Regions from separate parts of the Pseudonocardia nematodicida genome, predicted to be linked through region 1. Evidence: predicted binding sites of a transcription regulator. Region 1 holds the regulator's gene; the other holds the start of a gene.
What was found. The regulator LexA, encoded in region 1, represses DNA repair genes until DNA is damaged. The targets are predictions, from matches to a motif close to CGAACACGTGTTCG.
Positions count from the first base shown of each region.

Region 1 (3,856 bases):
CGCCCCGTGGCGTCGGCCGGCGCCGTGTCGCCGACGCTCACGCCGATGCGCGGACACCGACCGGGCTCCGATCTCCCCACGGTGTCTCAGCACATCGGTGGCACCGCCAGGGAGACCCGGCGCGCCACCGCGGATCCGGGGAGCCCTACCGGACACCCGTGTCGCCGACCGCCGGGACCGCCGGGGGCGCCACCGCGTCCGGGCCCGCGTTCCAGCCGGCGGCGGCGTCACCGAGCAGGCCCAGCAGCACCACGACCGCGGCGCTGCAGAACACGGTCGCGACGCCGGCCAGCAGACGGTCCGCCCGGCCCCGCCCACCGCGGACCGACGACCGCGGCCGCGCCGGCGCCACGCAGCGCCGCCCGGCCGGACGAACACTCCGCGGCGGGACCGGCGCGGAACTCGGCGGCGCCACCCCCCGCCGCGCGAACCCCGGCAGCGCAGACCCCGGCAGCGCGCGTCGCGGCTGTGCAGACCCCGGCAGTGACAACCCCGGCGGGGTGCGCAACGCGGACCCGACACCACATCCGGCCGGCTCCGCGAGAACCGGGCCGGCGCCCCGGCGCGACGGCCCTCCGTCGAGGACGGCCCGTGGCAGGACCTCCGGTACCGCCCCGGACACGACGCCCGGCACCCGACGCCGCACGCGCCGACGCCCGGCCCTACCGGCGTGCACCTCCCGGCGCCGCCGGACCTGCTCCGTCTCCCGCACATCGAGCTCTGGCATTGACTCCTCCTGCCGTCGCCGGGTCCACGGCACCCGGCCACACCCGACCGCGTGCCCCGTGCGCCCGCTCCGGCCCTTCCCCGAGGCCGGTCGAACGCACGTGCGACCTGTGTAGCACCGTGCACCGACAAGAACGGCGTCCGCGCAGGTCACGGCGGCGCACCACGCCCCTCAGCGGACGGCGACCACCGGTACGCCGGCCCCGTCGGGAGTCGCGTTCGCCAGGGCGGCGTTCTCGGCGAGCAGCCCCAGGCCGACGACCGCGGCCGCGGAGGCCAGCACCACCCCGACGGCCCGGACGACCCGCTCCGCGCCACCGGACACCCCGTGACCACCCAGCGACCGACGCGCGCGCGGCATCCCGCCGCACCACGTGGCACCCGGCGCACGGGGCGCCACGAGCGGTCGCCGGGTGCCACGACCGGGACCCGGCCGCCGCGACGGGGTCGCACCGTCCGCGACATCACGCGGCCGCCCCGCACGCTGCGGCGGCGCGGGGACCACGCCGTCCACGGCACGCCGCGGCCGCCTCGGTCGGTCCGGCGACGCGGGGAGGGGTGCGCGCTCGCGGGCTCCGGTCGTACCGCCCGGCCGGGCCTGCACCGTCGTCGTCGCCATGACGCCACCTCCCTGAATCACGGAGCCGGCCCCGGTGGCCGGTCCACCGCGTTCGATCGAATTCATGTTCGATCGAACGCCTGTGCGATGTTGTACCACCACCGGCCGGGGGAATCCACGACACGCCAGGGGGCGACATCGAACGCATGTTTGGCGGACGGCGTCGCGGCGGCTAGGGTGCGTATCGGTAGACCCCGAGGAGGCGAATGCGATGGCAGCGGACGAGTCCGGAGGCGGCACGCCCGCCGGGCCGGGTTCCGCGAAGGTTCGGGAGTTCCCCGACCCCGCGGCCGACACGCGGGGCCTGACCCCGCGGCAGCGGAAGGTACTGGCGGTGATCCGGGAATGGGTGGACCGCTACGGGTACCCGCCGAGTGTGCGCGAGATCGGCGACGCCGTCGGTCTGACGTCCACCTCGTCGGTGCACCACCAGCTGCGGACCCTGGAGCGCAAGGGCCTGCTGCGGCGGGACCCGAACCGGACCCGCGCGGTGGACGTGCGCAGCCCGGAACAGGTCGCGGGCACCGACGGCGCCGACACCGACGCGACGGGCGGCCCGGACCGCCCGGCACCGGCGTTCGTGCCACTGATCGGCGACATCGCCGCCGGTGGACCGATTCTCGCCGAGCAGGCCGTGCAGGACGTGTTCCCGCTGCCGCGCGAGATCGTCGGCGAGGGCACGTTGTTCCTGCTCAACGTCAAGGGCGACTCGATGGTCGACGCCGCGATCACCGACGGGGACTGGGTCGTCGTCCGCCAGCAGCCGGTCGCGGAGCAGGGTGAGGTGGTCGCCGCGATGATCGACGGCGAGGCCACCGTGAAGACGTTCCGCCGCAAGGACGGGCACATCTGGCTGATGCCGGCCAACGACGCCTACGACCCGATCCCGGGCGACGAGGCGTCGATCCTCGGCCGGGTCGTGGCGGTCATGCGCCGGCTCTGAGCCGTTCCGGACCGGGCCCGCCGAGAACGATCCCGGCGGGCGCGGCCCGGAGCGTGGTCCGGCGACGGGGCGGCCGTCGCCGGCTCAGCTCCGCCGCCTCCCGTGCACGATCATCGCGCCGATCCCGGCCAGCAGTGCCACACCGAGGACACCGGCGCCGGCGACCGCCGGCAGCCACGACGGGTAGGCGCGTGGCACGTCCGGGACCTCGGCGGGTTGCGCGACGACCGGCGCCGCCGGTGCGGTCGCCGCGGTCACCGCACCGGGGACCGCGCGCACGCCGGCCGGAGACATCCCGCGGGCCTCGGTGCCCGAGTGCAGCGTTCCGGCGCCGTCGAGGGCGACCGCCTCCCCTTGCGGCTCGTCCGGCAACGGCACCGGCATCGGCGCCCCGCGCAGGGCCTCGACCAGCACGTCGCCGGTGAGCGGCCGGTCGGCGGGCAGCGGGAACAGCCAGGCATCGGTGTAGGTGCGCAACGCGGCGGCCCGCGCGGTCGCCCCGGGCGGTGCGACGGCGCCACCGGTGATCGTGCGCGCGCCGGCGGGACCCAGCGGCCCGCCGCGGGTCGCGGAGTACGGCAGCACGACCTCGGCGACCCGTTCGAGCGGGACCGGCCCGTCGGCCTCGAGCGGGCGGGCCGGCCGGTACACGCCGGCCGCACCGGCGGTCTTGTCCACCAGCAGCGGGGTCCCGTCGTCGGCGACCAGCAGGGCCTCGGCGTCCCGGGGCCCGTCCGGGTAGGTCAGGTCGTGCACCCGGGCCGGTCCGTCCGGGGGCAGCACCACCAGCCGGACCGCGTCGCGGCGGGCGGTGTTGTCGCCGACGTCGGCCAGCCACAGCGCGCCGTCCGGCGACATCCCGAGGTCCTCCACGTCGACGACGTCGACCGGCGCGCTCCGTTCCCCGGTGACGGCGCAGGTCGCCGGGTCCAGGGCGAAGGCGCGCGCGGTGTCCCCGCCGCCGTCGTCGATCGCGTGGTAGCGCGTCGGCGAGGCGCCGGGCGGGCCCTCGGTGACCAGGCCGGACAGTTCGGCGAGGCGCGGGTCGTCGACGGTGCACACCGGTTGCGGCTCGGCGAGGGTCTCGCCGCCGGCGGGGGTTGGGCCGGCCGACGCGGTCCGGGATGCGCCGGCCGTCGACAGGACCACCGCACCCACCACCGCGGCGATCACCGCGGCCCGCGCGAGCCGACGACCGGCAGGTCCGGGCGCACCCTCTGACCAGGCGTCGCGTCCTGACGGTCCGCCCGGACGTGCAGGACTCAGCGACCCGCCGCCGTCGCCGGGAGTTCCGGATCAGCCGCGGACCCCCCGGTCCGTGCCGCGTCCCCGGCGACGGCGTAGGACAGCACCGCGGATCCGAGGTCCGGCCCGACCCGGGCGCGCAGCCGGGTGCCCTCGGGCGTGTGCTCCTCGGCCAGGACGTCGCCCTCGTCGTGCAACCGCGCCACGAGCGCGCCCTCGGTGTAGGGCAGCAGCAGGTCGACCTCGTACTCGGGCCGCGGCAGCCGCTCGGCGATGCGCTCGCGGAGCTTCTCGATGCCGTCCCCGCGGTGCGCGGACACGAA
Region 1 is NZ_JBEDNQ010000012.1:205,178-209,033, forward strand. Features, by position in the region: gene WIS52_RS26160 (hypothetical protein) at 146-352, opposite strand; gene WIS52_RS26165 (hypothetical protein) at 899-1,087, opposite strand; gene lexA (transcriptional repressor LexA) at 1,557-2,288, shown strand; gene WIS52_RS26175 (hypothetical protein) at 2,373-3,437, opposite strand; gene hflX (GTPase HflX) at 3,551-3,856, opposite strand, start outside.

Region 2 (3,856 bases), on a different contig from region 1:
CCTGCTGGTGCTGCCCGACCTCGGCCCGCTCGACGATGACGTCGCCGCCGCGCTGGACGGGTTCGTCGAGCGGGGCGGGCGGCTGCTGCTCACCGGCTCCACCGGGCTGCGCGACGGGCGCGGGCAGCTCGCCGGCGCCGGGGTGGACACCGTGCTGGTCAGCAACACCACCCGCGAGTCGACCTGGTCGTCGGCGATCGTCGGCGACGACGGCGGGTCGCTGCTGCCGATCCTGGGCGAGTTCCACGTCGTCCGGACCCGCCCGGGGGCGAAGACGCGGATGTCGGTGCTGTCCACCGCGCCGTACGGCCCGCCGGAGAAGTGCTACGGCCACCTGGCCGTCGACCGGCCTCCGCACATCGGGTTCGCGCGCGGCGCCGGCCGCACGGTGACGCTGCCCTGGACACCGGGCCGCGCCTACCGCGAGATCGGCCTCGGCGCGGTCGGGGACGTGGTGGCGGAGGCGGCCCGCGACCTGCTCGGCCCCGGCGCCGACGTCGACACCGACCTCCCCGCCCAGGTCGAGGTAGTCCTGGGCCGTTCCGGCGCCGGGCTCGTCGTGCACCTGCGGAACCTGACCGGGCACCGCGGGCAGAGCTTCGGCGACCCGGTCCGGATCGGCGCCGGTCACCGGCTCACGCTGCGCGTCCCCGGCATCTCCTCGGTCCGGTCCCTGGTGGACTCCGGACCGCTGGAGACCACGCTCGACGGGGACGGCCACACCACCGTGGCGCTGCCGGCGCTCGACGTGTTCGAGGTCCTCGTCGCCGCGACCTGACCCGCTCCACCACCCGCTCACCCCGCTCACCGTCGAGAAGGGACATCCCATGGCCGAGGTCGTCTACGAGTCCGCGTCCCGTGTGTACCCGGGCTCGCCACCCGTGCGCGCGGTGGACACCCTGGAACTGGAGATCCCGGACGGCGAGTTCCTGGTGATGGTCGGGCCGTCCGGGTCGGGGAAGTCGACGGCGCTGCGGATGCTGGCCGGACTGGAGGACGTCGACGAGGGCGGGATCCGGATCGGCGACCGGGACGTCACCGACCTGGCCCCGAAGGACCGGGACATCGCGATGGTGTTCCAGAACTACGCCCTCTACCCGCACATGACCGTGGCCCAGAACATGGGCTTCGCGCTGAAGATCCAGGGCGCACCCAAGGCCGAGATCCGGTCGAAGGTCGAGACCGCCGCGCAGCTCCTCGACCTCACCCCGTACCTGGAGCGCCGGCCCAGGGCGCTGTCCGGCGGGCAGCGCCAGCGGGTGGCGATGGGCCGGGCGATCGTCCGCGAGCCCTCGGTGTTCCTGATGGACGAACCGCTGTCCAACCTGGACGCCAAGCTCCGGGTGGAGACCCGCGCCAGCATCACCGCGCTGCAGCAGCGGCTGGGCACCACGACGGTCTACGTCACCCACGACCAGGTCGAGGCGATGACGATGGGGACCCGGGTCGCGGTGCTGCGCGACGGCGTCCTGCAGCAGTGCGCGTCGCCGCGCGAGCTCTACACCCGGCCGGCGAACGCGTTCGTCGCCGGGTTCATCGGGTCACCGTCGATGAACCTGCACGTCAGCCGGCTCACCTCCGACGGGGTCACCGTCGCCGGGTACACGCTGCCCGTGCCGCGCGGGCTCGGGCGCAGCAGCGGAGCGGAGATCACCGTCGGGATCCGGCCGGAGCACCTGCGCCCGGTGGACGGGCCGGCGATCCCGCTGACCGTGGAGCTGTGCGAGGAGCTCGGCTCGGACTCCTACGTCTACGGCCGGATCCCGCACCGCGCCCCCGACGACGGCTTCAGCCACGAGGTCGACGGCGGCGCCCTCGGCGACGACGGGGGGACCCAGCGCGTCGTGCTGCGCACCGGGTCCGGGGTCTCGCCCCGGGTGGGCGAGACGATCCAGATCGCGCCGGTGTCCCCGGACCGCATCCACCTGTTCGACACCGCCACCGGAGCGCGCCTCACCGACTGACCCCGCACCCCGGCGTCGTTCCCGCACCGCATCCGGTCGGCGCGCGCTCGAACCGGCCTCGACGCATCCGTTCGCTCAGCGAACAGTTGTCCGTCGTGCGAACCGAACGGTACTGTCGGCGCCGACGGAGGTGCGTGATGGACAAGGTGGTGTCATCCGCCGCGGAGGCGGTCGCCGACATCGGCGACGGCGCGTCGCTCGCGGTCGGCGGGTTCGGTATGTCGGGGGTCCCGACGGTGCTGATCGCCGCGCTGCTCGAGCAGGGCGCGACCGACCTGGAGACGATCTCGAACAACCTGGGCGTCGACGGCTTCGGCCTCGGCACCCTGCTCGCGGCCGGGCGGATCCGGCGGACGATCGGCTCCTACGTCGGCAACAACAAGGAGTTCGCGCGCCAGTACCTGGCCGGCGAGCTGGAGCTGGAGCTGACCCCGCAGGGCACGCTCGCGGAGCGGCTGCGCGCCGGCGGCGCGGGGATCCCCGCGTTCTACACCCCGGCCGGCGTCGGCACCCTGGTCGCCGACGGCGGCCTGCCCTGGCGCTACGCCGCGGACGGCTCGGTCGCGGTGATGTCCCCCGAGAAGGAGGTCCGCGAGTTCGACGGCGTGTCCTACGTCCTCGAGCGCGCGCTGACCCCGGACTTCGGGCTGGTGCACGCCTGGAAGGGCGACCGGCACGGCAACCTCGTCTACCGCCGCGCCGCCCGGAACTTCAACCCGGACTGCGCCGCGGCCGGCCGGGTCACGATCGCCCAGGTCGAGCACCTGGTCGAGCCCGGCGAGCTCGACCCCGACGAGGTGCACACCCCCGGCATCCACGTCCAGCGGGTGCTGCACGTACCCGGCGTCGAGAAGCCGGTCGAGTTCCGGACCGTCTCGGATCGAAAGGCAGGCGGCTGATGGCCCGCACGCGCGACGAGATGGCGGCCCGGGTCGCCGACGAGCTGCCCGACGGCTCCTACGTCAACCTCGGCATCGGCATGCCGACCCTGGTCCCCGGGCACATCCCGGCCGGCCGGACGGTGATCCTGCACTCGGAGAACGGCATCCTCGGCGTCGGCCCCTACCCGGCCGACGACGAGGTCGACCCCGACCTGATCAACGCCGGCAAGGAGACGGTGACCGTCCTGCCCGGCGCCGCCTACTTCGGCTCGTCGGAGAGCTTCGGCCAGATCCGCGCCGGGAAGCTCGACGTCGCCGTGCTCGGCGGCATGGAGGTCGCGACCAACGGCGACCTCGCGAACTGGGCCGTGCCCGGCAAGATGATCAAGGGCATGGGCGGGGCGATGGATCTCGTGCACGGCGCGCGCAAGGTCGTCGTGATGATGGACCACGTCTCCAAGGACGGGTCCCCGAAGATCGTCGAGAGGTGCTCGCTGCCGATCACCGGCCTGGGCTGTGTCACGAAGATCGTCACCGACCTCGCCGTGATCGACGTGACCCCGGACGGCCTGCGGCTGGTCGAGACCGCCCCCGGCGTCGCGGAGGACGAGGTCCGCGAGAAGACCGGAGCCGCACTGCGCTGACGCGCCTGTGAGTACTTTTCGTGGCCAGGGCCCCGAAAAGTACTCACAGGCGCGAAGCGCCCATCTTCACGGGCAGGCTCGTCAGGCCGCGGACCAGGGTGGACTCCCGGTAGGTCAGTTCGGACGGGTCGACGGCGAGCGCCAGGTCCGGGCGCTGCGCGAACAGCCGCCCGATCGCCACCCTGGCCTCCAGGCGGGCGAGCTGGGCGCCCAGGCAGAAGTGGATGCCGTGGCCGAAGAACATCCCGCCCGGGGCGTCGCGGGTGATGTCGAGCCGGTCGGCGTCGGAGATCCAGTCCGGGTCGCGGTTGGCCGACGCCAGGCTGAAGAAGACCATCTGGCCGGCCGGGATCGTCACGCCGGAGTA
Region 2 is NZ_JBEDNQ010000010.1:24,809-28,664, forward strand. Features, by position in the region: gene WIS52_RS22385 (alpha-amylase family protein) at 1-778, shown strand, start outside; gene WIS52_RS22390 (ABC transporter ATP-binding protein) at 828-1,964, shown strand; gene WIS52_RS22395 (CoA transferase subunit A) at 2,102-2,863, shown strand; gene WIS52_RS22400 (3-oxoacid CoA-transferase subunit B) at 2,863-3,489, shown strand; gene WIS52_RS22405 (cytochrome P450 family protein) at 3,533-3,856, opposite strand, start outside.
Region 2: a site for LexA is predicted at 2,044-2,057, ahead of WIS52_RS22395 (CoA transferase subunit A). Genes of this name have one in related genera too.